DNA from 4 places in the Isoptericola maris genome. Region 2 is predicted to be linked to each of the others. Evidence: riboswitches for the same ligand, from Rfam matches in the RefSeq annotation. Region 2 holds a riboswitch; each other region holds the start of a gene.
What was found. Region 2 has a riboswitch for thiamine pyrophosphate ahead of thiC (phosphomethylpyrimidine synthase ThiC). Riboswitches for the same ligand answer to the same signal wherever they lie in the genome.
Positions count from the first base shown of each region.

Region 1: another riboswitch for thiamine pyrophosphate. It lies ahead of thiO (glycine oxidase ThiO); the one in region 2 lies ahead of thiC (phosphomethylpyrimidine synthase ThiC).
Region 3: another riboswitch for thiamine pyrophosphate. It lies ahead of thiD (bifunctional hydroxymethylpyrimidine kinase/phosphomethylpyrimidine kinase); the one in region 2 lies ahead of thiC (phosphomethylpyrimidine synthase ThiC).
Region 4: another riboswitch for thiamine pyrophosphate. It lies ahead of ACH5HR_RS13915 (thiamine ABC transporter substrate-binding protein); the one in region 2 lies ahead of thiC (phosphomethylpyrimidine synthase ThiC).

Region 1 is NZ_JBLUNY010000009.1:34,773-42,303, forward strand. It holds gene ACH5HR_RS13210 (ABC transporter ATP-binding protein) at 1-335, shown strand, start outside; gene ACH5HR_RS13215 (ThiF family adenylyltransferase) at 345-1,583, shown strand; gene ACH5HR_RS13220 (thiazole synthase) at 1,663-2,457, opposite strand; gene thiS (sulfur carrier protein ThiS) at 2,454-2,693, opposite strand; gene thiO (glycine oxidase ThiO) at 2,695-3,870, opposite strand; TPP riboswitch at 3,859-3,962, opposite strand; gene thiE (thiamine phosphate synthase) at 3,993-4,679, shown strand; gene ACH5HR_RS13240 (SURF1 family protein) at 4,740-5,648, opposite strand; gene ACH5HR_RS13245 (phosphoketolase family protein) at 5,806-7,531, shown strand, end outside.
Region 2 is NZ_JBLUNY010000009.1:148,031-155,561, reverse strand. It holds gene rarD (EamA family transporter RarD) at 1-362, opposite strand, end outside; tRNA gene ACH5HR_RS13855 (tRNA-Tyr) at 469-550, shown strand; tRNA gene ACH5HR_RS13850 (tRNA-Thr) at 668-740, shown strand; tRNA gene ACH5HR_RS13845 (tRNA-Met) at 806-882, shown strand; gene rpmG (50S ribosomal protein L33) at 977-1,147, shown strand; gene ACH5HR_RS13835 (FAS1-like dehydratase domain-containing protein) at 1,178-1,654, shown strand; gene ACH5HR_RS13830 (MaoC family dehydratase) at 1,654-2,085, shown strand; TPP riboswitch at 2,173-2,278, shown strand; gene thiC (phosphomethylpyrimidine synthase ThiC) at 2,275-4,062, shown strand; gene ACH5HR_RS13820 (pyridoxal phosphate-dependent decarboxylase family protein) at 4,379-5,956, shown strand; gene ACH5HR_RS13815 (lysine N(6)-hydroxylase/L-ornithine N(5)-oxygenase family protein) at 5,953-7,338, shown strand; gene ACH5HR_RS13810 (GNAT family N-acetyltransferase) at 7,335-7,531, shown strand, end outside.
Region 3 is NZ_JBLUNY010000001.1:231,234-238,764, reverse strand. It holds gene ACH5HR_RS01135 (ABC transporter ATP-binding protein) at 1-25, opposite strand, end outside; gene ACH5HR_RS01130 (ABC transporter ATP-binding protein) at 22-1,866, opposite strand; gene ACH5HR_RS01125 (class I SAM-dependent methyltransferase) at 1,921-2,535, shown strand; gene ACH5HR_RS01120 (hypothetical protein) at 2,590-3,975, shown strand; gene thiD (bifunctional hydroxymethylpyrimidine kinase/phosphomethylpyrimidine kinase) at 4,051-4,926, opposite strand; TPP riboswitch at 4,918-5,012, opposite strand; gene ACH5HR_RS01110 (alpha/beta hydrolase family protein) at 5,172-6,068, shown strand; gene ACH5HR_RS01105 (LuxR C-terminal-related transcriptional regulator) at 6,236-7,531, shown strand, end outside.
Region 4 is NZ_JBLUNY010000010.1:715-8,245, reverse strand. It holds gene ACH5HR_RS13935 (sensor histidine kinase) at 1-242, shown strand, start outside; gene ACH5HR_RS13930 (response regulator) at 239-901, shown strand; gene ACH5HR_RS13925 (ABC transporter ATP-binding protein) at 927-1,961, opposite strand; gene ACH5HR_RS13920 (ABC transporter permease) at 1,961-3,658, opposite strand; gene ACH5HR_RS13915 (thiamine ABC transporter substrate-binding protein) at 3,841-4,923, opposite strand; TPP riboswitch at 4,979-5,083, opposite strand; gene ACH5HR_RS13910 (DUF4235 domain-containing protein) at 5,182-5,475, shown strand; gene ACH5HR_RS13905 (PAS domain-containing protein) at 5,499-6,227, opposite strand; gene ACH5HR_RS13900 (sulfite exporter TauE/SafE family protein) at 6,327-7,259, opposite strand; gene ACH5HR_RS13895 (RrF2 family transcriptional regulator) at 7,388-7,531, opposite strand, start outside.

The sequences.
Region 1 (7,531 bases), 110 kb from region 2:
CCGGCGGGCACCCGCTGAGCCCGGCGCAGGCGCAGCAGGTCGCGCTGGCCCGGCTCGTGCTGCTCGACCCGCACACGCTGGTGCTCGACGAGGCCACGTCGCTGCTCGACCCGCGCGCGGCCCGGCACCTGGAGCGCTCGCTCAACGCCGTGCTGACCGGCCGGACCGTCGTGGCGATCGCGCACCGGCTGCACACCGCGCACGACGCCGACCGCGTCGCCGTCGTCGACGCGGGCCGGATCGCCGAGATCGGGCCGCACGACGAGCTGGTGGCGGCCGATGGCGACTACGCACGGCTCTGGCACTCGTGGCAGCACGACGGGACGACCTCGTAGGGTCGAGGCGTGAGCAGCACCGACCCGACCGCCCCGTCCCTCCCGCCGCTCGTCGCGCCCGGTCCCGAGCTGACCGCCGAGCAGATCAGCCGGTTCGCCCGGCACCTGTCCCTGCCCGGGATCGGTGTCGAGGGCCAACGGCGGCTCGCGGCGGCTCGGGTGCTGGTGATCGGTGCCGGTGGCCTCGGCAGCCCAGCGCTGCTCTACCTTGCGGCGGGAGGCGTCGGCACGCTGGGCGTGGTGGACGACGACGTCGTGGAGACCTCGAACCTGCAGCGCCAGGTCCTGCACGGCACCGGCGACGTGGGGCGGTCCAAGACGGCTTCCGCCCGCGAGGCCGTGGCCGACGTCGCCCCGCACGTCACCGTCATCGAGCACCGCGAGCGTCTGACCTCCGCGAACGCGGTCGACCTGCTGCGGGGCTACGACCTCGTGCTGGACGGGGCGGACAACTTCGCGACGCGCTACCTGGTGTCGGACGCGGCGGAGATCGCGGGCGTCCCCGTCGTCTGGGGCGGCATCTACCGCTACCAGGGCCAGGTCGCGACGTTCTGGGCGGCGCCGCCCGGGGACGGCGGCGCGCCGGAGGGCGTGACGTACCGTGACGTCTTCCCCGAGCCGCCGCCGGCCGCGCTGGCCCCTGACTGCGCCACCGGCGGGGTGCTCGGTGCGATGTGCGGCACGATCGGGTCGATCATGGCGACCGAGGCGATCAAGCTGATCACCGGCGCCGGCCGCACGCTGCTCGGGCGGCTCGCGGTCTACGACTCGTTCGACCTCACCTGGCGCCACCTGGACGTCCGCCCGGACCCGTCGCGGGAACCGGTGACCACCCTGCCCGACGACGCCGCGTACGCCACGTTCTGCGGGCTGACCCCGGCCGAGGTCCCCGACCAGGATCCCGTCACCCCCGCAGCGGTGGCTGCCCTGCGGGCGGCCGCGGCAGCCGGCGACGGCGCCGATCCGTACATCGTGGACGTGCGTGAACCGTGGGAGGTGGAGATCGCGTCCGTCGCCGGGGCGGACCACGTCAACCTGGGCGAGCTGCTCGGCCCGGCCCGGGACGACGCCGTCGTCCACGTGGCCGCCCGTGCCCAGGGACGCCCGGTGCACGTGCTGTGCAAGGTGGGCGGTCGCGCCTCGCGGGCCGCTGCGGTGCTCCGCGACGCAGGGCTGCCGGCGCGCGTGATTGCCGGCGGCATCCTCGCGTGGTCCCGCGACGTGGACCCGTCCGTCCCCGTGTACTGACCGGCCGCGTTCGGCAGTTCCAGCCCTGTTCGGCAGTTCAAGGTGCCGAACAGGGCAGGAACTGCCGAACAGGGCGACGTCAGAGGGCCAGGTCGAGCCGCCCCTCCGGCGACGACGACGCCAGCGCGCGCTCGCGCCGCGGGATCCGACCGGCACCGACCGCCAGGTGCCCCGCCTCGACGGCCAGCCGCATGGCCCGGGCCATCTGCACCGGATCCACGGCCCGCGTGACGGCGGTGGCGAGCAGCACCCCGTCGCAGCCGAGCTCCATCGCGAGCGCGGCGTCCGATGCCGTCCCGATCCCCGCGTCGAGGATCACCGGCACGGAGGCGGCCGCCGCGATCGCCTCGATGTTGCGCGGGTTGAGGATGCCGAGACCCGACCCGATGGGCGCACCCAGCGGCATGACGGCGGCGCACCCGACGTCCTCCAGGCGCCGCGCCACGATCGGGTCGTCCCCGCAGTAGGGCAGCACGGTGAAGCCGTCGCGCACCAGCTCCTCGGCGGCCTCCACGAGACCAAGGGGCTCGGGCAGGAGCGTGACGTCGTCCGCGATCACCTCCAGCTTGACCCAGTCGGTGCCGCACGCCTCCCGGGCGAGCTGCGCGGTCAGCACGGCCTCCCGCACCGAGAAGCAGCCGGCGGTGTTCGGCAGCGCGCGGATCCCCAGCCGGTCCAGCAGCCCCCACATCGAGGTGTCACCGGCTGCCGCGCCCGGCGTCGGCCGTGCCACCCTCCGCATCGCGACCGTGGTGAGCTCGGTCCCGGACGCGACCAGCGCGTCCTCCAGGGCCAGCAGGCTCGGTGCGCCGCCCGTGCCCATCACGAGGCGGGAGCCGAGCTCGACGCCGGCGATCGTCAGCACGCCGCTCACCCGCCCTGCACCGCGGTGACGACCTCGACGCGCGCCCCGGGACCCACGGTGGTGGACTCCCACGCGCCACGCGGCACGACGGCGTCGTCGAGCGCGACGGCGACGCCCTGCGGCACGCCGTCGACGACGGAGCCCGGCACCAGGCGTGCGACGAGGTCGGTCACGGGCACCGGCGCGTCCAGCGGGTAGGGCTCGCCGTTCACGACAGCGTGCGGGGCTGGCAGGGTCTCGGCCATCTCAGGCTCCTTCGAGGACGGGGGCGAAACGGTCGGGGTCGGCGACGCGCAGGGCGTCCGGCAGGGCGGCACCGGTCAGACCGGCGACGACGGCCTCGGCCGTCAGCGGTGCGAGGAGCACCCCGCCACGATGGTGGCCCGTCGCCAGGTGCAGGCCCGGCGTGGCCGTCGGCCCCACGAGCGGCAGGTTGTCGGGGGTGGCGGGTCGCGCCCGCAGCGTCGCCTCGACGAAGGCGGCCTCGTCGAGGGCCGGCACCAGCGCCCGGGCGTCCCGCAGCAGCGCGAACACTCCCCCGGCCGACGGGCGGTGGTCGTCCGGGCCCTCCTCGCTGGTGGCGCCGACGACGACCTCCCGGTGCTCCGCCGTCGTCCCCGGACCTGATCCCGTCCCGGGCTCCCGCGGCACCACGTAGACCGGGCGGCCCTGCACCCGGCCGCGCACGACGTGCCCGGGGGCGGACCCGGGCGGAGCGTCGAGCCGGAGCGTCTGGCCCCGCACCGGCCGGACGGGCACGTCGACCAGCTCGCCGGACCGCCACCCGGCGGCCAGGACCACCGCCCCGGCCCGGTGCAGCGTGCCCGCCTCGTCGAGGACACCGACGACGGCGCCCCGGTCGCGTTCGAGGCGCACGGCGGCACGCTGGACGACGGCGGCACGGGGGTGGGCGTGCAGGGCGACGTCGAGCGCGGCCCTGGTCGCGCGCGGGTCGGCGACGTGGTCGCCCGGCACCCAGGCGGCTCCGGCGACGTGGTGCCCGAGGAGCGGTTCGCGGCGCCGTGCCTGGGCACCGGTGAGCTCGTCCGGCTGCACGCCGAGCTCGGCGTGCAGGGCGAGCCAGCGCCGCAGGTGCGCGACGTCGTCGGCGTCGTAGGCCGCCACCAGCGTGCCCGTCTCGCGCAGCCCCGAGCCGAGGCCCGTCGCGCGCAGGAGGTCAGCCGCGAAGCGGGGCCATGCGGCGAGGCCGGCCAGGCCCAGACGGGCGAGGGCGGACTCGCCGAACCACGACTCGCTGACCGGTGCGAGCATCCCGGCGGCGGCGTGCGTGGCGCCGTCCCCCGGGCTCGGGTCGAGCAGGACGACCGTCAGACCGGCCTCGACGGCGCGCCAGGCGACCGCCGTACCGACGATGCCACCGCCGACGACCACGACGTCCGGCAGCGTCCCAGGCGTTCTCATGCGTGCTCCCTTCGCTGGCATGACCCAGATCAGGTTCGACGGTCGGCGGACCTCGCCCTCTCAGCCCCGACGGGGCTCCCGTGCTGCGGCCACTGTACTGCCGCGTGGTTACGCTGGCGGCCGTGTCCCCCTCCACGCCGTCCGCCGACGCCCGCACCCGGCTCGCCGACGCCCGCCTGTACCTGTGCACCGACGCCCGGTCCTCGACCGCCGACCTGGAGGACTTCCTGCACGCGGCCCTGCGCGGCGGTGTCGACGTGGTCCAGCTCCGCGACAAGTCTCTGGACGCCGCGCGCGAGCTCGAGCTGCAGGAGCTCGTGGCGGGCGTCGCCACCGCCCACGGTGCGCTGTGGGCTGTCAACGACCGGGCCGACGTCGCCTCGCTGGCCGGGGCGCCCGTGGTGCACATGGGCCAGGGCGACCTGCCGACGTCGGCGGTGCGCAGCCTGCTCGGGACCGGCCCCGTGCTCGGACGCTCCACCCACTCCGCGCGGCAGGCCGCGGCCGCCGACGCGGACCCCGGCGTCGACTACTTCTGCGTGGGGCCGCTGTGGGCCACGCCCACCAAGCCGGGACGGGAGGCTGTCGGGCTCGACCTGCTGCGCGAGGTCGCGGCGTCGGACCCGGCCACCCCCTGGTTCGCGATCGGCGGCATCGACCGCGAACGGCTGGACGCCGTGCTGGACGCCGGTGCGCGGAGGGTCGTGGTCGTGCGCGCGATCACGGCGGCGGCCGACCCGGAACGGGCCGCGCGGGAGCTGCGTGCGCGGCTCGTCGAGCGGCTGCAGGATCAAGACGGCACGAAGTGACCTGATCGGCAGCTCGGACTGCCGACCAGGTCACCGTCCGCCGATCGGATCCGACGTCGGCTACCCGGCCGGCAGGCCCGCGATCCCGGTACCCACGGGGTCGTCCTCGCCGTCGCCACGCGGCCGACGTCGCGAGCCACGCGTGCCGCCCGCCATCTCGTCGCGCACCAACCGCACCCACAGCGCGACCGCGAACAGCCCGAACACCCACCACTGCAGGGCGTAGAAGAAGTTCTGCAGGTTCACGTCGGTGCCACCCTCGAGCACGGGGCGCGGCAGTGGCGCGGGACCCCCGGCGTCGGCGGGCACCTGCTCCGGGGACGAGCCGGTGTGCACCACGTAGGCGGTGTAGATCGGTCCGTCCCACGTGTTCGCCAGCGCGCTGGAGGCGATGTCCTGGGTCAGCGGCGGGCCACCGGGGTTCTCGGGGACGGTGCCGGTACGCACCGTCGACTCGGAGGCCTGCAGCCAGCCGTGCAGCGACACCTCCCCCGCCGGGACCTCGAGGGCCGCGTCCCCGGGCGTCGGGGAGTCGACCCAGCCGCGCACCACGGGGAGCACGGGCTCCCCGGACAGGGCCGCCCACGACGCGCCGCCCGTGCCGTCGTCCGACACGCGCAGCGGGGTGAGGACCAGATAGCCGTCGACGCCGTCCAGGGACCGCCCGGTGACGAGCATCTGGCCCGCCGGCTCGTACGTCCCGGTGACCTCGACCTCGCGCCCGACCAGCTCGCCGGGGAACGAGGACTGCGGTACGAGCACCTCGCCGAGATCGACGGGTGCCGCCGCGGCCGCCTCTGCCGCCTCCTGCGCGGCGGCGAGGTTGGCCCGCTCGTACGCGCGGTCGATCTGCCAGACGCCCAGCCGGCCGCACACGGCCGCAGCGGCGAGGAAGATCAGCAGGATCACGATCATCCGCGGCTGGCGGGCGACCGCCCAGAAGGATCGGCGCACAGGCGGGTTCGGCACGGGGCCACGGTATCGGTGCCCGCGGCCTCTCCTGGAATCGCGTGGCGAAGGTCACCGTGCCGCGCGGCGGGCCGCTCGTGTCTCACGCTGCGCCGGGGACCGCCGTGCGATGGAATGAGCACGAGCATGATCGTCCCTCTGCCCGTAGGAGCGTCAGATGAGCACCTCGACCGCCGATCCCACCACCTGGCCCGCCACCGGAGTCGCGGAGCTCTCGGACACGGACGTCGAACGTCTCGACCAGTGGTGGCGTGCCGCCAACTACCTGTCGATCGGCCAGATCTACCTGCTCGACAACCCCCTGATGCGCCGGCCCCTGGACCGCGACCACGTCAAGCCGCGGCTCCTCGGGCACTGGGGCACGACTCCGGGCCTCAACTTCCTCTACGCCCACCTCAACCGCGTCATCCGCGAGCGTCAGCAGTCCACGGTCTACGTCGCCGGCCCCGGTCACGGCGGTCCCGGGCTCGTGGCGAACACCTACCTCGAGGGCACCTACTCGGAGATCTACACCGACGTGACCCAGGACGACGAGGGGATGCGCCGGCTGTTCAAGCAGTTCTCGTTCCCCGGGGGGATCCCCTCGCACGTGGCGCCCGAGACGCCCGGCTCGATCCACGAGGGCGGCGAGCTCGGGTACGCGCTGTCGCACGCCTACGGCGCCGCGTTCGACAACCCGGACCTGCTGGTGGCGGCGGTCGTGGGCGACGGCGAGGCGGAGACCGGCCCGCTGGCCACCAGCTGGCACTCCAACAAGTTCGTCAACCCGGCGCAGGACGGCGTCGTGCTGCCGATCCTGCACCTCAACGGCTACAAGATCGCCAACCCGACGGTGCTGGACCGCATCAGCGACGACGAGCTGCACGCCCTCATGGTCGGCTACGGGCACACGCCGTACTTCTTCACGGGCGGGTTCGACGGCGAGGACCACGCGGCGGTGCACCGCCGGTTCGCCCAGCTCCTCGACGAGGTGATGGACCACATCGCGCGGATCAAGGCGGACGCCCGGGACGCGTCGCCGGGCGAGGAGCAGCGCCCCGCGTGGCCGATGATCGTCTTCCGCACACCGAAGGGCTGGACCTGCCCGCCCGAGATCGACGGGAACAAGACCGAGGGCTCCTGGCGTGCGCACCAGGTGCCGCTCGCTAGCGCCCGCGACACGCCGGAGCACCTCGAGGTGCTCCGCGACTGGCTGGAGTCCTACCGGCCGCACGAGCTCTTCGACGACGACGGCGCGCTGCGGCCCGAGATCGCGGCGGAGGCTCCGCAGGGCGAGCTGCGCATGGGCGCCAACCCGCACGCGAACGGCGGGCTGCTGCTCAAGGACCTGCGGCTGCCCGACTTCCGCGACTTCGCCGTCGACGTCCCCGAGCCGGGGGCCGCCCTGGCTGAGTCGACCCGGGTGCTCGGCAGCTGGCTCACCGAGGTGATCCGCCGCAACCCGGAGAACTTCCGCATCTTCGGACCGGACGAGGTGGCCTCGAACCGTCTCCAGGCCGTCTACGACGTCACCGACAAGCAGTGGAACGCGGAGTACCACGGGCCCGACGTCGACCAGCACCTCGCGCGCGTCGGCCGCGTCATGGAGATGCTGAGCGAGCACCAGTGCCAGGGATGGCTGGAGGGCTACCTCCTGACGGGCCGGCACGGCCTGTTCACCAGCTACGAGGCGTTCATACACATCGTCGACTCGATGTTCAACCAGCACGCCAAGTGGCTCAAGGTCACCAACCACATCCCGTGGCGCCGGCCGATCGCGTCGCTCAACTACCTGCTGTCCAGCCACACGTGGCGCCAGGACCACAACGGCTTCTCCCACCAGGACCCGGGCTTCATCGACCACGTGGTCAACAAGAAGGCCGAGATCGTGCGGGTCTACCTGC
Region 2 (7,531 bases):
CCCAGCAGGACGGTCACCAGCGGGTTGATGTAGTAGCCCAGCGCGGCGTCCAGGACGTGTTCGCTGAGCACCGCGTAGACGTACGTCACCCAGTTGGTGACGATGAGGATCGCCGCGACCGTGAGCACGCCCAGGGTACGGGGGTTGCGGAACACCACCGTGTAGGTCCGCAGGGACCGGGTGACGGTGAGCAGCAGCACGCAGAACACGAGCGACCACACGATCCGGTGCGCGATGATCTCGACCGCGCCGGCGGGCTCGAGGAGCGGGAAGTAGAGGGGCATGGCGCCCCACAGGAGGAAGGCTCCCAGGCCCAGCGGCAGGCCCCAGCGGGGCGCGGGCGGGGCGGCGGTGGTGGTCACCAGCGCAGGATATGCCGCGGGGTGACAAGTGCCACGGTGGACGGATTTCCGCAGCGGCCACCTGGCCGCTATGGTTGTCTCCGCAAGGTCGTCCGCGGCCTTGCTCGGCAGGTTGCCCGAGCGGCCAAAGGGAGCTGACTGTAAATCAGCCGTCATCGACTTCGGGGGTTCGAATCCCTCACCTGCCACCGCACGGAGCGGTTCTCATCTCGGTGAGGTTGTTCCGGCACCCGGGGAGGGTGCAGGTGCGGCAGGGGAAGCCGGATTTCGTCCGGACCGCCCACGCCGTGTAATGTTCTCTCCGCGCCCCGATAGCTCAGTCGGTAGAGCATCTCCATGGTAAGGAGAAGGTCAAGGGTTCGATTCCCTTTCGGGGCTCTGTGACACGACGCGGGTCCGCCACCCGAGACAACGGGTGGACGGTCTCGCGCTGAGTCACGCGCGGCGGGGTAGCTCAGCTGGTCAGAGCGCACGACTCATAATCGTGAGGTCGCGGGTTCGAGCCCCGCCCTCGCTACCAACCACACGGCAACACACGGTTCGACGGCCGGCGTCGAACCACCCAGATCCTTGACGCACGTTGCGCCTTCCGGGGGCGCGAGAGGTGACACACCATGGCTTCCAAGAGCGCGGACGTCCGCCCGAAGATCACGCTCGCCTGCGTGGACTGCAAGGAGCGGAACTACATCACCAAGAAGAACCGTCGCAACAACCCGGACCGCCTGGAGATGGCGAAGTTCTGCCCGCGTTGCGGCAAGCACACCGCTCACCGCGAGACCCGCTGACGCGGTCTCGTCGCGAGACTCCACACCGACGTGGCGAACACCCAGCCCGACACCGCCTTCGCAGGCCGTGAGTACCCGGCCACCGAGCCGTACCAGGTAGGGCGCGAGAAGATCCGCGAGTTCGCCGACGCCGTCGGCGCCCAGCACCCCGCGCACCACGACACCGTGGCGGCGCGGGGTCTCGGCTATCCGGACCTCGTCGCGCCGCCCACCTTCGCGGTGGTGGCCGCCCAGCGCGCCGAGTCGCAGTACGTCGCGGACCCTGCTGCCGGGATCGACTTCGCACGCGTCGTGCACGCGGACGAGAAGTTCGAGCACCACCGCCCGATCGTCGCCGGCGACGAGCTGGTGACGGTCCTGCACGTCGACTCCGTCACGCAGCGGGCGAGCATCTCCATGGTCACCACCCGGTGCGAGATCTTCGCCACCGGGGCCGACGACGCCGCTCCGGGCGAGCACGTCGCCACGGTCACGTCCAGCCTGGTCGTCCGCGGGGAGGACTCCTGATGACCACGCAGCGCCCCGAGCTGGCCGAGCTGGCGGTGGGTGACGTCGTCGCCACCCGCACCCTCGAGCTCGACCGCGCCACCCTGGTCCGCTACGCCGGCGCCAGCGGCGACTTCAACGCGATCCACTGGGACGAGGGCTTCGCGACCGACGTCGGGCTCCCCGGGGTGATCGCCCACGGCATGTGCACGATGGGCTCCGTCATCGGCGTGGTCACCGACTGGGTCGGCGATCCGGGTGCGGTCGTCCGGTACGGCACACGATTCACCAAGCCGGTGCCCGTCCCCGCCCGCGGGAGCGCCGTCGTCGACGTCGTCGCGACGATCGGTGCGCTCGACCCCGAGGCCGGCACGGCACGGGTCGATCTCACCGTCACCCACGAGGACGTCAAGGTCCTCGGTCGGGCCCAGGCCGTCGTGCGACTCGCCTGACGACACCCTGCCAGGCTTCATCGGTCCCGCTCTGCTCTGCTCCGCACGCCCCCACGGCCCTCGCCGTGGGGGCGTGCTACGTTGACCGGGATCCCACGGGAGCCTCACGCAGGGGCTGAGATCGGGCTGACGCGGCCCGGACCGTCGAACCTGACCGGGTCATGCCGGCGTAGGAAGATGGAGTACCACATGTCGCACGACGCACCGTCGCGCGCGCTCGCCTTCGAGCGCGACATCGAGACCGGGATCGTCGTCCCGGTCACCGAGATCACCCTGGCCGACGCCCCTGACGGGTCGGCCAACCCACCGGTGCGGATCTACCGCACCGACGGCCCGGGCGGCGATCCCACGCAGGGGATCCCGGGCCTGCGCACGGCATGGATCGCCGGGCGCGACGACACCGAGGAGTACACGGGGCGGGAGCGCGACCTGGCCGACGACGGCCGGGGAGCCCGACGGCGGGGAGCCGCGTCCGCCGAGTGGCAGGGCGAGCGGCGCACGCCGCGTCGCGCGCTGCCCGGGCGCAAGGTCACGCAGATGCACTACGCCCGCCGGGGGGAGATCACCCCGGAGATGCGGTTCGTCGCGATCCGCGAAGGGGTCGACGTCGAGCTGGTGCGCTCGGAGGTCGCGGCGGGCCGCGCGATCATCCCCAACAACGTGAACCACCCCGAGTCCGAGCCGATGATCATCGGGCGCGCGTTCACCGTGAAGGTCAACGCCAACATCGGCAACTCCGCGGTGCACTCGACGATCGCGGAGGAGGTCGAGAAGCTGCAGTGGGCCACGAAGTGGGGTGCCGACACCGTCATGGACCTGTCCACCGGCGACGACATCCACACCACCCGGGAGTGGCTGCTGCGCAACGCGCCGGTCCCGATCGGCACGGTGCCGATCTACCAGGCCCTCGAGAAGGTCGACGGTGACGCGTCGCGCCTCACCTGGGAGATCTACCGCGACACGGTCATCGAGCAGTGCGAGCAGGGCGTCGACTACATGACGGTCCACGCCGGCGTGCTGCTGCGGTACGTCCCGCTGACGGCGAACCGGGTGACCGGCATCGTGTCGCGGGGTGGGTCGATCATGGCCGGCTGGTGCCTGGCGCATCACCAGGAGAACTTCCTGTACACGCACTACGACGAGCTCTGCGAGATCTTCGCGCGGTACGACGTGGCGTTCTCGCTCGGGGACGGGTTGCGTCCCGGGTCGATCGCGGACGCCAACGACGCCGCCCAGTTCGCCGAGCTCGACACCTTGGCCGAGCTGACCAAGAGAGCCTGGGAGCACGACGTCCAGGTGATGGTCGAGGGCCCGGGCCACGTCCCGCTGCACCTGGTGCGCGAGAACGTCGAACGGCAGCAGGAGCTCTGCGACGGCGCCCCCTTCTACACGCTGGGGCCGCTGGTGACGGACATCGCACCGGGTTACGACCACATCACCTCGGCCATCGGCGCCACGGAGATCGCCCGGTACGGCACGGCGATGCTCTGCTACGTCACGCCCAAGGAGCACCTGGGCCTGCCGAACCGCGACGACGTGCGCACTGGCGTCGTCACCTACAAGATCGCGGCGCACGCGGCCGACGTCGCCAAGGGGCACCCGGGTGCCACCGAGCGGGACGACGCGCTGAGCAAGGCGCGGTTCGAGTTCCGCTGGCGGGACCAGTTCAACCTCTCGCTGGACCCGGAGCTGGCCGAGGAGTACCACGACGAGACGTTGCCCGCCGAGGCGGCGAAGACGGCGCACTTCTGCTCGATGTGCGGGCCGAAGTTCTGCTCGATGCGCATCTCGCAGGACATCCGCGACGAGTTCGGCGACGCCGAGGCCCAGCGTGAGCGGGTCGCGGGGGCGGAGGCGGAGATGGCCGCGGGGATGGCGGCCAAGTCCGCAGAGTTCCGGGCCGCCGGGGGAGAGGTCTACCTGCCGACCCCGACGATGCCCACCCCCGCCGAGGTGGTACCCGACCCGGCGAGGTAGTACCGCTCTCCCCGAGGTAGTTGCCCGCCTGTCGAGGTAGCAGGCCGGTGGCCGAGGTAGTGCCTGACGGCGTCAGGTAGCGCCGGGCGGGAGCGTCGAAGCGGGGTGTCGGGTCCCGTGCACGGTCGTCAGTCCCGAAGTGGAGGGCGCCCTGCGCCCGTGAACGCGACCGTGCACGGGACCCGACACCCCGCGGCACCGCCAGCCCCACGTCCCACGCGGTCTCAGATAGTGGCTCGTCTGGACCTGGGACTTAGGTGAGACTAAGTTAGGCGAGCCTGACCAACTCATCCCCTTCGGCGAGGAGCCCCCGGACGTGCCCACCACTCCGCCCGACGCGACGCTGACCTGCACCGACGCTCTCCTGAACAGCAGCACGGCGAGCTCCTACGCCCGCTCGGTCGGCCAGGTCGTCGACGACGTCGCCGCCCGCCTCGCCGCCGTCGAGCAGCCCTGGAGCGGCGCGAGCCGCACCGAGCTGGCCGCCCTCGTGGAGGGCGTCGACCTCGACGCACCCATCGGCACCGACAGCGCCTTGCGTGAGACCGCGGACCTGTACGCCACCCACGCGGTGTGGTTCCACGACCCTGCGTACGCGGCGCACCTCAACTGCCCCGTGGCGATCCCGGCCGTCGGTGCCGAGGCGATGCTCGCCGCGATCAACACCTCGGTGGACACCTACGACCAGTCCACCGTGGCGACGCTCATGGAGCGCCGGCTCGTCGGGTGGACCACCGAGCGCATCGGCTTCACCGGCGGCGACGGCGTGTTCACCTCCGGGGGGACGCAGTCGAACCTCCACGCCCTCCTGGCCGCCCGGGAGAGTGCGCTGACCGGGCCGGACGGCACGCGCCTGCGGGGTGTCGCGCGGCACGGGCTGCAGGACCGGCTGCGCATCCTGACGACCTCCAGCAGCCACTTCTCGGTCGCGAAGTCCGCCATGATCCTGGGGCTGTCGGACGACGCGGTGGTCACGGTGGGTGCGGACGCCGACGGCCGCATGGACCCTGGTGCGCTCGCGGAGGCGCTCGCGACGACGGCGCGGGTCGGCGACGTCGTCATGGCGGTGGTCGCCACGGCGGGCACCACGGACCGTGGCTGCATCGACCCGATCGCGACGATCGCGGACCTGTGCGACGCGACCGACGCGTGGCTGCACGTCGACGCGGCCTACGGCGGCGGTCTGCTCGTCTCGGCGGCTCGTCGTCACTGCCTCGACGGCATCGAGCGCGCCCGCTCGGTGACGGTCGACTTCCACAAGACGTTCTTCCAGCCGGTGTCCGCCAGCGCGGTGCTGGTGCGCGATCCGGCCGACCTGGCGCGGACCGCCTGGCACGCCGACTACCTCAACCCGGTCCCGGAGGCGGGCGCGGCCGACGTCGAGATCAACCAGGTCGACAGGTCGCTGCAGACCACGCGCCGGTTCGACGCGCTCAAGCTGTGGGCGACGCTGCGGGCGGTGGGTGCCGACGGGATCGGCGAGATGGTCGACGCCGTCTGCGACCTGGCTGCCGCGGTGCACGCGGACCTGAGGGACGACCCGGAGCTCCACCTGGTGGGGCGCACCGACCTGTCCACGGTGCTGTTCCGCTACCAGCCCGCCGGGGTCACGGACGCCCAGGCGGACGCCCTGGTGGCGCGGGTGCGGCGGGTGCTGTTCGACTCGGGGCGTGCGAGCGTGGCCAGGACGGTCGTGGAGGGGCGTCCCTGCCTCAAGCTCACCCTGCTCAACCCGGAGGTCACGCTCGACGACGTCCGCCACGTGCTGGGACTGGTGCGCGGCGCGGCGCACGGCATCCTCGCCGGTCAGGCGCTCGCCGACGACCACGTGCCCCCGTGCCGGGACGTGCACCCGCACCTGGACCGCTACGACACCACGGAGGCGGCACGATGAGCACCTACGACGTGGTCGGCATCGGCATCGGCCCGTTCAACCTGGGGCTCGCCGCGCTCGCCGACCCGTTGGCGGACGTCGACGCGGTGTTCCTGGACCAGGCGGACGAGTTCCGCTGGCATCCCGGCATGATGCTCGAGGGCGCGACCATCCAGGTGCCCTTCCTCGCGGACCTGGTCACGATGGCGGACCCCACCTCGCCGTTCTCGTTCCTGGCGTTCCTCAAGGCGACGGGGCGGCTGTACCCGTTCTACGTCCGCGAGTCGTTCTACCCGCTCCGTGCCGAGTACGACCAGTACTGCCGCTGGGTGGCCGCGCGGCTCGACTCGTTGCGCTGGGGCCGCCGCGTCGTCGCCGTGGAGCACGACGCGAGCGCGGACGAGTACGTGGTGACGGCGGAGGTCGCCGGGGACGACGGCGGCATCCGCCGGGAGCGGTACCAGGCCCGCCACGTGGTGCTCGGCGTGGGCACGACGCCCCGGCTGCCGCCTCCGCTGGCCGGTCTGGCGGAGTCCGCCGGGCGCACGCCGGGTGCCGGACCGGTGATCCACACGGCCGACTACCTGCCGCACCGCGACGCTCTGCGGGCCAGCGGCGCGGTGACGGTCGTGGGGTCGGGGCAGTCCGCCGCGGAGGTGTACCGCGACCTGCTCGAGGACGCGGGCGCCTTCCGGCTCGACTGGGTGACCCGCTCGCCGCGGTTCTTCCCCATGGAGTACACCAAGCTGACCCTCGAGATGACCTCGCCGGAGTACACGGACCACTTCCACGGGCTCGCGCCGGAGCTGCGCGACCTGGTCGGCCGCGAGCAGCGCAACCTCTACAAGGGGATCAGCGGGGACCTGATCGACGACATCTACGACACGCTCTACCGCCGCACCGCGCTGGGCCGCGAGGTCCCGACCACCCTGCTCAGCGACACGGAGGTGGTCGCGGCCCGCACCGAGCCGGCCGACGACGGCGGCCCGGAGCACGTGCTGACGCTGCGGCACGCGCAGCTCGGCCGCACCGTGGAGCACCGCACGCGCGCGGTCGTCGCCGCCACAGGCTACGGCGCGGGCGTGCCGGAGCTCCTCGAGCCGGTCCGCGACCGGCTCCTGCTGGACGACCGCGGCCGCTTCGACGTCACGCGCGACTACGCGGTGAGCACCGACGGGCGCATCCACACCCTCAACGGCGAGGAGCACACGCACGGTGTCACCGCGCCGGACCTCGGGTTCGGTCCGTGGCGCAACTCGGTGGTCCTCGCGAAGATCACGGGTCGTGAGCCGTACCGGGTGGAGCGGCGCATCGCCTTCCAGCAGTTCGGTCTGCCCGGCGGGTTGCCCGACGGCGGCACCCCGGCCGCGTCGCCGGCACCGGCGGCGGAGGCGACCCGATGAGCGCGACGACTGCCACCGCCGTCGTGCCCGCGGCGGACCGCACGGTGTTCTCGGCCGCGACGCGGCTCGGGGAGGTGACGTTCACCGCCGTGTCGCCGGTCCGTGACGCCGCGACGGTGCAGGCGTGGCTGGCCCACCCGGCGTCGTCGGCGTGGGCGATGGCCGACCTGGACGTGGACGGGGTGCGTGGCTA
Region 3 (7,531 bases), on a different contig from region 2:
GCGTCGTGGTGCGCGGCGCGGTCATCGGGTCGCCTCCGTCGCGTGGTCGTGCTCGCCGCTCTTCCAGTCGGCTTCGAGCGAGGCGATGACATAGCGGTAGTGGTCGTCGGAGGCGAGCAACTCACGATGCGTCCCGACCGCCGTGATGCGCCCCGCGGACAGGACGGCGACCCGGTCCGCGAGCGCCACCGTCGACGGCCGGTGGGCGATGACGAGGCTGGTGGTGCCCTGGAGCACGTCTCGCAGGCCAGCCGTGACGGCCTCCTCGGTGGTGACGTCGAGGGCGGAGAGCGGGTCGTCGAGGACGAGCACGCGGGGCCGGGCGGCGATCGCCCGGGCGAGGGCGAGGCGTTGTCGCTGGCCGCCGGACAGGGAGAGCCCTTCTTCGCCGATGCGGGTGTCGACGCCCCGCGGCAGGTCGTGGACGAAGCCCGCCCGGGCGACCTCGACGGCCTCGTGCAGCCGCTGCTCGCGGGCCTCGGCGGGCAGGTCGTCGTCGACGCCGAGGAGCACGTTGTCGCGCACCGACGCCGAGAACAGCGTCGGGTCCTCGAAGGCGACGGCCACGGCACGTCGCACGTCGTGCCGGGACAGGTCGCGCACGTCGTGGCCGTCGATCTCGACGGCGCCCGTGGTCACGTCGGCGAGCCGCGGGACCAGCAGGGCGAGGGTGGACTTGCCGGACCCGGTCAATCCGACCAGCGCCGTCGTCGTGCCTGCCGGCAGCTCGAGGTCGACGCCGTCGAGCACGGGCGCCGGGGCGTCGGCGTACCGGAAACCGACGTCGCGCAGCACGACGCGGCCCTCACCCTCGCCGAGGTCGACAGGGTCGGCCGGGTCGGTCAGCGGGTTCGGGGTGTCGACCACCTCGAAGAAGCGGTCGACGGCGGTGCGGGCGTTGAGGGTCATCGACAGCGTCATGCCGAGGTCGACGACCGGGCCGTTGATGACGGCTGCCGTGAGGAAGAACGCGACGAGGGCGCCGACGCTCAACTGCCCCTCGGCTGCCAGCCAGATGCCGAGGATCAGGCAGACCGCGAGCGTGAGCTCCGGGACGAGCTGCAGGGAGGTGGTCACGGTGGCCTGGTTGCCGGCCTTGCGGATCTCCGTGCGGCGCAGCTCCTCCGCCTGCCCGGAGAACGACTCCAGCGCGTCGTCCCCGCGGCCGAAGGCCTTGAGCACCCGGATCCCGTGCACCGACTCCTCGACGGTGTTGGCCAGGTCGCCGGACTGGTCCTGCGAGAGCCGGGCGATGACGCGGTAGCGGCGCGAGAACCGGAACGCGATGATCGTCACCGGGACGGCACCGGCGAGGTAGACCAGTCCCAGCCACCCGGCGGTCGTGAGGAGGAGGGCGACACCGACGGCGATGGTGACGGTGCTGACCACGAGCTGCAGCAGCCCGAACACGAGCCATCGCCGCAGGAGGCCCAGGTCGGTCATGGAGCGGCTCAGCAGCTGACCCCCTGGCCACCGGTCGTGGAACGCCGCCGGGAGCTGCTGCAGGTGACGGAAGAGCTCTGTGCGCAGCGCCGCCTCGACCCGGGTGCCCGGGTACATCACGAGGTTGCGGCGCAGGAGGATGAGGCCGGCCTCGGTGATCCCGAGACCGAGGACGGCGAGCGTCGGCCACAGCAGCGCGGCGTAGTCGTGGTCGGCGACGCCCTGCGCGAGCGGCCCTTCCACGAGGCGCTGGAGGACCCGCGGGATCGCCAGTGCCGCGAGGCTCGCCCCGAGGGAGGCGACCAGACCGCCGACGAGGCGTGGTAGCGCCGGACGGACGTAGGGCAGCAGCCGCAGCACCGAGGCGACCGTGCCGAGCTGGGAGCCGGCGGGCGCGGGGCGTTCAGGAGAGTCGGGTGGCATCGCTCACATCATCCCACCGAGCATCGACATGCTTGCCCGGGGCATGATCTGCGGGTGACCCGCTTCGACCTCGCGCACTGGGATCTCTACAACGCCCGCCAGACGGGACGCGCTCCGCGGCAGCTCTGCCGTGACCTGCTCACCCGGGCCGGGGAGGGGGCGGGCCGCCAGGCCGTCGACCTCGGTGCGGGAAGCGGGGTCGAGGCCACGGCTCTCGTGCGTGCGGGCTGGCACGTGCTCGCGGTCGACCCGGCCCCGGGCACGGCCGACCTGGTGCCCCGCCTGGTGCCTCCGGCGCTGCGCGCCGGTCTCGAGGTGCGCGTGGCCACCGTCCAGGAGGCGCTCCCGCTGCCGAGCGCCCACCTCGTCCACGCCTCCTACGCGCTGCCCTTCGTCCCGCCGTCGGACTTCGCGCGCGTCTGGGAGGGCGTCCGCGGCGCCCTCGCGCCGGGCGGCTGGGTCGGCGTCACGCTCTTCGGCGAGCGCGACGAGTGGGCTACCGACCTTGCGACGGCGGACGCGCTGACCTTCCACCACGAGGAGGACGTCGGTGAGCTGATCGACGGCCTGGACGTGCTGGTGGTCGACGAGCGCGAGCACGACGGTCCCTCGTTCGGCGGCCCCAAGCACTGGCACACCTTCGAGGTCGTCGCGCGCAGGCCGGCCTGAGCCACCCGTGGCCGACCGTCCCGGCCGCTCCCGGATGCCCGTACGATTCCCGGCATGGATGGCGTGCAGCTGGTCGGTGTGGTGACGGGCGTGGTCTTGGTGGTCGTCGCAGGCTTCGCGCTCGCGCTCCGGGGCCGCCGAGGACGTCGACGGGAGGCCGCCGAGACCGAGCTCGCCCGTCTGACGACGGCCGCCGGGTCGGCGCTGGTCCGCACGGACGAACGTGCGCGGCTGGCCGAGGACGAGCTGTCCTTCGCCGTGGCCGAGCTCGGCGAGCCTGCCACCGCGGAGGCCGGACCAGCCTTGCGGCAGGCCAGAGAACACCTGCGCGAAGCGTTCCATCTCAACCAGCTCCTGCACGACCACGTGCCGGACACCGACGCCGAACGCCGGGCGTGGTCGGGTCGCATCGTGGAGCTGTGCGGCGCCGCCGGCACGGCGCTCGACGACCTCGACGCCACGCTGACGGCGCGGCGCAGCTCCGCCCGGGCCACCCCGCAAGCGGTCGACCGCGTCGAGGAACGCATCGAGACCGTGCGGGGCGCGATCGACCCGGCACGTGACGACGTCGAGCGACTCCATGCCGACTACACGGAGCACGCGCTCGCGCCCGTGGCCGACAACCCGGCCCAGGCCGGACGCCTCCTGGACTTCGCCGCCCGGAGCGCAGGCGCCGCCCGGCGCAGGCTCGCCTCCCAGCAGGTCGCCGAAGCGGCAGCGGGGACGCGCGCGGCCGAGGACGCCCTCCACCGCGCCGAGGGCCTGCTGTCCGCCGTCCATGACTTCGAGTCGGAGGCACTGCGTGCCGAGGCTGCCCTCGGCGCACTGGTCGCCGAGTCCCGCACCGAGCTCGCCCAGGCCCGCGCCATGCCGGCGACCCGCCGCGAGGGCGCCGTCGACCTCGCGGCGGACGCCCTGTCCGAGACGTTGCGGACCCTGCCCGCGCCCGGGGCGCCGACCGACCCGATCGCCACCCTGACCCGGCTCCGTGAGGCCAACACCGCCTTGGACGACGCCGTCCGTGACCGGATCGAGCGCGACGAACGCTCCCGGCGAGCAGCAGCGCAGCGCGGGCCCGCGCTCGACGACGCGGCGCGCCAGGTCGCGGCGGCACGCTCCGTCGTGGACGACTACCGCGCGCCGGTCGGCCCCGACGCCCGCACCCGGCTCGCCGCGGCCGAGCGCGAGCTCGCCGCGGCACGGGACGTCACCGACGCCGAGGCAGCGGTCGACGGAGCGCGCCGCGCGTCCGCCCTGGCCACCGAGGCCGCCGACCTGGCACGCCGAGACGTCGCGCATCCTGGCCCGCAGCCGTGGGAAGGACACCGTCGGCCCGCGTCCGGCCGCACCGGCTCCGGAGCGTTCGGCGCCGTCCTGGGTGGCATGGTGCTCGGCGGCATCCTGGACGAGATCGGCGACCTCGGCGACCTGTTCGACTGACCCTCCCGTGCCGAACGTCATGGTCACGCCCGCTTTGGCCGGTGAGAACGGTCCGGACCACGACGTTCGGCGTTGCTAAGGACTCTCGACGAGCACCCCGCGCAGCGCCCAGAAGTGGTCGACCGGGCCGCAGCCGCTGCCGACCTCGAGCGCCGTTCCCGCGACGACGGCGTCCGTCAGCCAGGCCTTGGTCTCCCGCAGCGCTCGCTCCCACTCGCCGTGACGGGCGTAGCGCGTGACCAGCCCGCTGGACAGCGAGCACCCGGTACCGTGCGTGCTGGTCGTGGGGACGCGCCGGCCCGGCAGCTCGGCGACGACGCCGCCCGGCCCGACGAGCGCGTCCGGCACCTCGTCGCCGGGCAGGTGACCGCCCTTGGCCACCACGAGCACGTCGTGCCGGGCGGCCAGCCGGGCAGCCTGACCGAGGACGCCCGTCCAGGTCGTCGCGACGGGCGTGCCCAGCAGGACGGCCAGCTCGGGGACGTTGGGCGTCACGACGTCCGCCCGGTCGAGCAGCCGGCGCACCGCGTCCTCGGCGGCGCGGTCCAGCAGACGGTCCCCCGAGGTCGCGACCATGACCGGGTCGACGACGACGGGGGGACCGTCGACTCCCGCGCCGTCGTCCAACCACCGGGTGACGACGTCGGCGACCGCCGACGACGCCAGCATCCCCACCTTGATCCCGTCGAGCGCGACGTCGGCACGCAGCGTGTCGAGCTGCGCGGCGAGGAACGACGGGGGCGGTACGTGCACGGCGCTCACCCCTCGGGTGCTCTGCGCCGTCAGCGCCGTCAGCGCAGCCATGCCGTAGCCACCGGCTGCCGCGATCGCCTTCAGGTCCGCCTGGATGCCGGCCCCCCCGGACGGGTCCGAGCCCGCGACGGACAGCACCCGCGGGACGGGGCGCGGGCGCCACGGCGATCCGTGGCGGGTGGGCAGGGTCGACGGCATGGGCGACATCCCTTCGTCAGTGCGGACTGCATCAGGTTCGACGGGTGTGATCTCAGCTCCCGGTGGGCGCACCCCGTGTCGTGGGACCACCGTAGCCTGCCGCCACCAGGGCCTGAGACGGTGTCTCGGGCTCGCGCCGCCGGCACCGGACCGGCGATCTTGCCGATGCCACCCGGCGGGCCGGCACCGCACGCTATTTGGGCAGCAACGGCTCCCGCCGGGGGCCCCGTCAGAGAGGACGTACGATGCAGCACTCACCGAGCACCTCCCGGACCCGCCAGCGGGTGACCGGCATCCTGGCCTCGCTCGCCGTCGCCGTGGGCGTCGGCATCGCCGCCGGCCCCGCCGCCCAGGGCGCGGACAACCCCCACGAGCGTGGCCCGAACCCGACCGAGTCGAGCATCGAGGCGTCGCGCGGCAGCTACTCGATCTCCGAGCGGAACGTCTCCAGCCTCGTCTCGGGCTTCGGTGGCGGCACGATCTACTACCCGACCACGACGCGCGACGGCGACTTCGGCGCCGTCGTCATCTCGCCCGGCTACACCGGCACCGAGCGGACCATCTCGTGGCTGGGTCCGCGGCTCGCGTCCCAGGGCTTCGTCGTCCTGACGATGGCCACGAACTCGATCTACGACCAGCCCGACTCCCGAGCCCGCCAGCTCCAGGCGGCCCTCGACTACCTCACCGACTCGAGCCCGGTCGCCGACCGGATCGACGCCGACCGGCTCGCGCTCATGGGCCACTCGATGGGCGGCGGCGGCACGCTGCGCGCGGTGGACGACAACCCGGACATCAAGGCCGCCATCCCCATGACCCCGTGGCACGTGAAGAAGAACTGGTCGTCGGTCAGCACCCCCACGCTGATCTTCGGCGCCGAGTACGACTCCGTCGCCCGGCACGAGACGCACGCCGAGCCGTTCTACGAGTCCTTCGACCGAGACCTTCAGAAGGCCTACCTGGAGCTGGACGGGGCCAGCCACTTCGCTCCCAACAGCTCCAACACGACGATCGCGAAGTACTCGATCTCCTGGCTCAAGCGGTTCGTCGACGACGACACGCGGTACACGCAGTTCCTCTGCCCGGGACCCTCGACCGGGTGGTTCTCGGACGTGGAGAAGTACGAGAGCTCGTGCCCGTTCTGACCCGGGCCTGACCTCGTCCCGACCGGGACGGCGGACCTCGACGGCGGGCGGGCGCACCCGATGCGTCCGCCCGCCGTCGTGTGCGGTGGCACACCGCGGGGACCGGGCACCCGTGTCCCGGCACAAGGACGAGTGGCGCGACCGTGCGGTCGACCTAGCCTCTCGGCATGCAGACCACCGCGATGCGAGGGCACACCGAGCTCGCCCGCGGGCTCCGGCTCCATGCCGACGGTCCCGTGCACGACGCCTACGCCAGCCTCAGCCTCGCCCGGTCCGAGCTCGGCGAGCAGCCCGGGGCCGCGCTGATCGCCACGCTGGCCGCCGTCAACGCCGCGTGGAGCGCGGGCGACCATGTCGCGTGCGTGGAGGCGCTGACCACGGCCCTGGGTCAGGCCGCTCTCGACGGCGCTCCCCGGGACTACCTGACCGGGATGCTCGCACTGCTGCACGGCCGGACGTCGGAGGCTGCCGGACCACTGCGTCGGGTGGTGCGCGGCGCGCTCGCCGGGCACGATCCCGAGGCGCTCCTGCGTGGCGCGGCCGCCGCACTGCTCACCGGAGACGTCCAGGACGGGTGCCGCGCGGGGGCCCGTGCGCTGGCCGCCGCTCGTGCGGCCGACGACCCCGCGCTCGTCGCCCGCGCCACCGAGTACGTGGCCTACGCCGAGCTGCGAGCGGGACGCCACGCGCAGGCGCGCGAACACGCGCTGACGGGGCTGCGCGCCGCGGAGCAGTCACGTCGCGCCAACACGGCGGCGCACCACCACGCGGTGCTGGCCCTGACGGCGGCCGTGCAGGGACCTTCGGGGGACGTCGTCGACCATGCCACGACGGCCCTGGCGACCGCCGGCCGCCACGGGCTCACCCAGCCGGTCACGCTGGCCGAGTGGGCGCTCGCCCGGACCGAGCTCGTCGAGGGCCGGCCCGCCGACGCGGCGAGCCGGCTGGTCTCGCTGCTGGCGTCGGCCGAAGGCGCACACTTCGCGCTGCGCGGCCTGGTGCTGCCGACGCTCGTCGAGGCGGCCGTCGGAGCCGGCGACCATGCCACGGGTCGCGCCGCACTGCCGGAGCTCGCCAGGTGGAGCCGCACGGCGTCCGACCCGCAGGGCCCGGCCCTGCTCCTGCGCTGCCGCGCTCTGCTCTGCTCCACCGAGGCGGAGGCGGACGCCCTGTTCCGCGAGGCCCATGCCGCTCACCTCGAGGCCGGCGGCCGCTTCGAGAGCGCGGTGACCTTCCTGCTGCACGGCCGACGGCTCGGCCGCCACGGGCGACCGAGCGACGCCCGCGAGCGCCTGCGCGACGCGCTGCTGCTCTTCGAACGCGGTGGCGCCGACCCGTGGGCGGACCGCACCCGCACCGAGCTGCGGGCTGCCGAGGCCGCCGGGGCGACCTCGGTTCCCGACGTGCTCACCGGCCTCACCCCGCACCAGCTTCGGATCGCCCGCCGTGTCGCCGCCGGGGAG
Region 4 (7,531 bases), on a different contig from region 2:
ACGCGCGCCGGCACGCCGCGGGCGCGGCCGTCCGGGTCGAGCTCGAGATCGGACCCGGTGAGGCCACGGTGCGCGTGGCCGACGACGGCGGACGGCCGGGCGCACCGGGCGACGGACCGGGCAGCGGCACAGGGATCGTCGGGCTGCACGAGCGGGTGACGCTCCTCGGCGGCCGGTTCGACGCGGGCCCGCGTGCCGGCGGAGGTTTCACGCTCGCGGCCTGGCTACCGTGGGACCGATGACCGATTCCCCGCAGCGCAGCGTGCGCGTCGTGCTCGTGGACGACGACGCGCTCGTGCGCGCCGGTCTGCGCCTCATGCTCGACGGCGCCGACGGCATCCGGGTGGTCGCCGAGGCGGCGGACGGCGGTGAGGTCCCCGGTGTGCTCGACGCCCACCCGGCGGACGTCGTCCTCATGGACCTGCGCATGCCCGGCGTCGGGGGGATCGACGCGACGCGCACCGTCCGGGCGCGGCCGTCACCGCCCGCCGTCGTCGTCCTGACCACCTTCGACACGGCCGAGGAGGTCGGCGGCGCCCTGCACGCCGGCGCCGCCGGCTACCTCCTCAAGGACATGCCGCCCGCCCGGATCGCGGCCGCGGTCAGGTCGGCCGCGGCGGGCGAGCCGGTGCTGGCGCCCGACGTCGCACGGCGGCTCATGGAGACCGTCGCCGGTACCGGCGGTGCCCGGGAACGGGCGCACGCGGCCCTGGGGGCACTGACGGCCCGCGAGCGCGACGTCGCCGCGGAGCTCGGCCGGGGCGCCTCCAACGCCGAGATCGCGACCCGCCTCCACCTCAGCGTGCCCACGGTCAAGGCGCACGTCTCCCAGCTCCTGGACAAGCTCGGCCTGGAGAACCGCACCCAGGTGGCGCTGCTCGTGCACGACGCGCAGGGCTGAGCGCCGCGGCGCCCCGTCGTCATCCTCAGCCGGGCACGACGGCGCAGCCCCGCGGGTCCAGCACCAAGCCCACCTTGTCGTCGGCCGCCGGCACGCTGCCGTCCGTGAGGGCGACCAGCCGCTCCTCGCCCGCACCCAGGTCCGCGTCCACGGTGACCTCGGTGCGACCGCGCCGGAACGTGGTCGCGACGACGACGCCGTGCCGCACCTCACCGCCCACCGACGCGCCACCGGAAGCGCCACCCGAGCCGCCGTCGACCACCCGCAGGCCCGCCGGACCGACCGCGAGGAGACCGTCGGCGTGCGGCAGGAACGTCTGGTACCCGAGGAACTCCGCGACCTCGCGCGTGGCGGGTGCCCGCCACAATGCCTCCGGCGCCGCGACCTGAGCGAGCCGGCCCGCCGACATCACCGCCACCCGGTCCGCCACCGTGAACGCCTCGTCGTGGTCGTGGGTGACGAACACCGCTGTCGTGCCCGTCGCGTGCAGGACAGCCCGGATCTCGACGGCCAGCCGCTCGCGCAGGCCCCGGTCGAGGGCCGAGAGCGGCTCGTCGAGGAGCAACAGCCGCGGCCGGGGGGCCAGGGCGCGCGCCAGCGCCACCCGCTGCTTCTCCCCGCCCGACAGCTCGGCCACCGGTCGCCCGCCGAACCCCGTGAGCCCCACCAGGGCCAGGAGCTCGGACACCCGCTCGGCCCGCTCCGCCCGCGGCCGGTCGGCCAGCCCGTAGGCCACGTTCCCCGCGACGTCGCGGTGCGGGAACAGCTGGCCCTCCTGGAACAGCAGCCCGAACCCCCGACGGTGCACGGGCACGCCCGCCAGGTCGGCACCGTCGAACGCCACGGAACCCGCCGCCACCGGCTCGAGGCCGGCCACCGCCCGCAGGAGCGAGGACTTGCCGCAGCCGCTGGGCCCCAGCAGCGCCAGCACCTCGCCGGCCGCGACGTCGAGCGAGACGCCGTCGACCGCCGTCGTGCCCGCGTGCCCGCGCCGCTGCCCGTAGCGGACGACGACGTCGCGCACGGCCAGGCCGGCACCGCGCTCCTGCGAGACCGTCATCAGAACTCCCCTCCGCCGCCGTCGCCACGCATCCGTTCCGCCACCATCATGACCGTCGCGGTAAGCAGCGCCAGCACCACCGACGCCGCGAGCGCCATCCCGTAGTTCTCCGCGCCGGGCTGCCCGACGAGCCGGTAGATCACCACCGGCAGCGTCGCGGCGTCCGGCCGGGCCAGGAACGACGTCGCGCCGAACTCCCCGAGCGACACCGCGAAGGCGAACCCCACGGCGAGCCCCAGCGACCGCGCCGCCAGGGCGAGGTCCACGCTGGCCAGCACCCGGCCCGGCGGCGCGCCGAGCACCGCCGCCGTCTCCCGCAACCGCGGGTCGATCGCCCGCAGCACCGGCAGCATCGTGCGGACCACGAGCGGGATGGCGACGACCGCCTGCGCGATCGGCACCAGCAGCCCCGACGTGCGCAGGTCGACGTCCAGACCCAGCGGCCGGTCGAGCGTCAGGAGGAACCCGAACCCGACCGTCACCGCCGACACCCCCAGCGGGAGCATGAACACCGCGTCGAGCCCCCCGACGGCGCGCCGCAGGCCGCGCGAACGCGGCCGGCGCGAGACGACCAGCACCACCAGCCCGCCGACCACCACGGCGATCAGCGTGGCGAGGGCCGCGATCCGCAACGAGTTCGCCGTCGCCTCCCACACGGTCACGGTCAGCGCGTTGCGCCCGCCCGTCGTCCCCAGCGCGACATAGTTCGCGAGCGACCAGGCGCCGTCGGGCCCCCGGAACGACCGCAGGACGAGACCCGCGAGCGGGAACGCGACCAGCCCGCAGACGACGACGGCGGTCGCCACCGCGGGCAGCACGTCCCGGACGGAGCGCAGGTCCAGCGGATGGGCGCCCGACCGCTCGCCCGTGAGCTGCAAGGCCCGCTCGCGGCGGGCACGCAGGCGGCCGCTGACCAGCAGCGCGGCCACGACCACCACGAGCTGCAGCACGCTGAGCACGGCCGCGGCACGCAGGTCCAGGAACTGCGTGGTGCGGATCCAGATCTCCGTCTCGATCGTGCCGTACCGCATGCCGCCGAGCACGAGGACGACGCCGAACGCCGTCGAGCAGAACAGGAAGACGACCGACGCCGCCGAGGCGATCGCCGGACCCAGCGCCGGCAGCGTCACCGTGCGGAAGGCGCGCCACGGCGTCGCACCGAGAGCCCGCGCAGCCTGCTCGGCACGGGGATCCAGCCGTTCCCACAGCCCGCCCACCGTGCGGACCACCACCGAGTAGTTGAAGAACACGAGCGCGACCACCACGCCCGCGAAGCTCTCCTCCCACCCGAGCCACCCCAGCGGCCCCGACGGCGTGAACAGGTGCCGGAACGCGACACCGACGACGACGGTCGGCAGCACGAACGGGACCGTCACCAGCCCACGCAGCAACGTCCGACCGGGGAACCGGCACCGGTACAGCAGGTAGGCGCCCGGGATGCCGAGCAGCACGCTCAGCACCGTCCCCACGGACGCCTGCGCGAGCGTCTGCCCCACCACCCGCCACGTGCGCGGCTGACCCAGGACCTCCGCGAAGCCGGAGAGGTCGAGCGTGCGCCCGCCCGCGCCGTCGTCCGCGAAGAAGCCCTGGACGACCAGCGCGACCACCGGCCAGGCGAAGAAGACGGCGAGGAACACCAGAGGGACACCGACCGCGGCCCCCCAGCCCAGCCACGCCTGCCGGGGTCGGAGCCGCAGGCTCACCCGGAGTTGCGTCGGGTGACCCTGCGGCTCCGCTCCGGGCGAGTGTCTTGCTCCGCTGCGCCCCTCACCCTCGCGTCGCCTCCGGCTCACCCGGGTTTGCGTCGGGTGACCCTGCGGCTCCGCTCCGGGCGAGTGTCTTGCTCCGCTGCGCCCCTCACCCTCGCGTCGCCTCCGGCTCACCCGATGACCGTGGCCGTCCACTGCTCGATCCACTCGTCACGGTGCGCCGCGATCTCCTCCGCGGCGACCTCGTGCGGCTCCTCGGCGAGCGGCGCGAACTGCTCCCACTCGGTGGGCAGCTCCACGGACTCGTCCGCGGGATACATGTACATGCTGCCCGGGACGTCCGCCTGCACCGGCCCCGACGTCAGGAAGTCGACCAGCGCCCGGGCGCCGTCCGGGTTGTCGGACCCCGCGAGGACGCCCGCATACTCGACCTGGCGGAAGCAGGTGTCCAGCAACGCCGCGGTGGTCGAGGCGCTGCCGTCCTCGGTGACCGTGGCCGCCGGCGACGTCGCGTACGACAGCACGATCGGTCGCTCGCCGCCCTCGCCCCCGCCCGAGAAGTCGACGTAGTACGCGTCCGACCAGCCGTCCGTGACGCGCAGACCGTTGTCCGCGAGCTCGGCCCAGTAGTCCTGCCATCCGTCCTCGCCGAACGCGCTGACGGTGGCCAGCAGGAACGCGAAGCCGGGCGACGACGTCGCCGGGTTGGTGACGACGGTCAGGTCGGCGTACTCCTCCTCGGTGAGGTCCTCGAAGGTGGCCGGCGGCTGGATGCCCGCGTCCTCGAACCAGGCCGTGTCGACGTTGAGGCAGACGTCGCCACGGTCGATCGGGGTCAGGGCCACCAGGCCCGGCTCCGCCTGCGCGGTCACCGACGGGTCGAGGTCCGTCGGCGTGTAGGGCTCGAACACCCCCGCCTCCACGGCGCGTGACGCGAACGTGTTGTCCACGCCGTACACCACGTCCCCGAGCGGGCTGTCCTGCGTCAGGACGAGCTGGTTGACCAGCGTGCCCGCGTCGCCGGCGGCCACGTGCTCGACCTGCAGCCCCGTCTTCGACTCGAAGGACTCCAGCAGCCCGTCGCTCAGGGCGAAGGAGTCGTGGGTGACCAGCGTGACGGTGCCCGAGAGCTCGCCGTCGGTCGACGACCCACCGGACTCCCCCGGGGCCTCGCTGCCCGAGCAGGCGGCCAGTGCGGGCAGCAGGCCGACAGCGGCGACCGTCGCCAGGGTGCGGCGGGTACGGATGATCATTCGTCCTCCTCAGACGGATCTGAAGGGGGGCCGTCGTCCATGTCCACGGACGACGGGATCGAGAAGCCCGACTTCCTCCACCGGTGCTAACCGGGTCAGGTTCGAGGGTCTGCGGAGATCCGCACTCTCAGCGCTCGGTGGCGCTCCCCTGTCGTTCCCTCCGAGCCTACACACCGTGCGCACGCTACGGTGGTGACGTCCGTCGGGCGGACCCCTCGCGAGCCTCGCCCGATGCCGCCGTCTGGTACTGGAGGATCCGTGGATCACCTTGAGCTCTCCCCGCAGTCCGAGCCCTCGCTGGGCCTCAAGATCGGGACGGTCGCGGCGACGTTCGCGGCCGGGTGGGTCGCGCAGAAGCTCATCAAGGTGATCTGGGAGAAGGCCACGGGGAACGACGCCCCGATCGACCTGGACGCGGACGACATCCCGATCGTGCAGGCGATCACGTTCGCGGCCGTCACCGGCGGCGTCGCCGTCCTCGCCCGGCGGCTCGCCCGGCAGGGCGTCACCAAGGCCGTGGACCGGCGGGCCAAGCAGGTCTCCGTGGTCTGAGGCCCGGACCGGCGCAGGCGCGCTCAGCCGCGGGTGCGCTGCCGCCGTCGGGCCAGCTGCGCCTCGTGCCCACGAGGCCGCTCCACGGTGTGGACGGCGGCCAGGGCCGCCTCGAGCCGCACCGCCGGGTCGCCGTCGGCGCCGGCCATCGCCTCGACGATCTGAGCGGCCGCAGCCTGCAACGGGATCTGGGCCCGTGCAGCCGCCTCGCCGAGCTTGTCGCCGGCCTCGGCCTCCGCGATGCCGTGCACCACCATGAACGCACCCTTGGCCTGCTCGACAGCAGAGGCCGACACCATGGCCCGTCCCACGGCGCGCTGGGACTCGCGGTCCAGCGCCTCACGGGTCACCGGGCTGACGTCCAGCACATAGCCTGCGACGTGCGTGATCTCGCCGTCGTCGGTGAGGTGCGCCTGCCCCGTCACCACGACCGTCCGCGCCTTCCCGTGCGGGTCGACGATCCGGTGGGCGCTGCTGAACGGCCGTCCCGACCGCATCGCCACCACGGCGGTCCGGGAGACCCGGCTGCGATCGTCGGGGTGCGTGCGAGACCTCAGCGCGTCCATGCTCGGCTCGATCTCGCCCGGCTCACGCCCGTGCATCCGGTACACCTCGTCGGACCACCAGGTGCGGCCGGAGTCGAGCTCGACCCGGTACCGGCCCACGACGAGCTGTACACCCGCTGCGAGAACTTCGGCCGCGCCGGCCAGGCCGGCACCCCCGACGGTGCGGTGCGACGACGAACCGCTCATGACATCTCCCCCGGGTTCCGGGCTCAGCACCCGGTCAGGACTCGTGTGCCGCCCACCGTACTCCCGAGGCCCAGAACTGCCACCTGAGGAGGCGTTCCGTCATCCGACGGGGGCCGCGTCGGACGCTTCCTCGTCCCCTGCCCCGGACGACTCGGCGGCTGCGGCAGCACGCTCGCTGCGGTGCGCCCGGACCGAGTAGACGACCGCACCAACCCAGACGGCAGCCACGACGGCGAGAATCACCGTCGTCGCGGCACTGCCCACCGACACCAGGTCGGTGCGGAGCAGCGTGCGCGTGTTCGTCAGCACGATGACCCCACCGACCGCGGAGCCCAGGACGCGCGGCGGCACCCACCGGACGATCCAGGCAGCGATCGGTGCGCCGATCAGCCCGCCGATCAGCAGCGCGATCGCCCAGGAGCCGTCGATCCCGGCCGTCCCGAGGCCGACGAGGAAGCCGAGGCTGGCCGCCACCGCGACGAAGAACTCGCTGGTGTCGATCGAACCGACGACCTTGCGGGGCTCGAGACGTCCGCTCGCGAGGATCGCGGGGGTACCGACGGGCCCCCAGCCGCCCCCGCCGGTGGCGTCCATGAACCCGGCCACCAGGCCGAGCGGCGTCAGGAAGCGGCGGCGCAGCGGCTGCCCGATCCGGTCGGTGCGCAGCCCGCGGAAGGTGAACCGGAACAGGACGTAGACCCCCAGGCCGAGCAGCAGCACCGACATGAGCGGGCCGGCGATCTCCGTGGAGAGCCAGGACAGGAACGTCGCGCCGGCGAACGCGCCGACCGCGCCGGGCAGGCCGATGCGCGCCACGACCCGCCAGTCGACGTTGCCGAAGCGCCAGTGCGATGCACCGGAGGCGAGCGTCGTCCCGATCTCGGCCAGGTGGACCGTGGCCGAGGCTGCGGCCGGGTTCGTGCCGATCATCAGCAGCAGGGTCGTGGAGGTGACCCCGTAGGCCATGCCCAGGCTGCCGTCGACGAGCTGCGCCCCGAGTCCGACGAGAGCGAGCAGTACGAGAGTGGGCACGAGAGCCTCCGACGTGGGAACGACGAGTTACTCGACATACCCTATCGGTCCCATCGGTTTAATGTCGAGGGGTGTCTCGGGAACGTCGCACCGAGCGTGACCCGGGCGGCTCCGACGGAGCCGTTCCGTCAGGGGTTCTCCCACGCCTCGTCGTCGTCCACCAGGAGACGGATCTCCGCCGGGATCGTCCCCGTAGCGAGATCCGCGAGAGTCACCTGGGACAGCACCGCCCGAACGTTCGCGCGCAGCGCCACCCAGACGTGCAGCAGCGA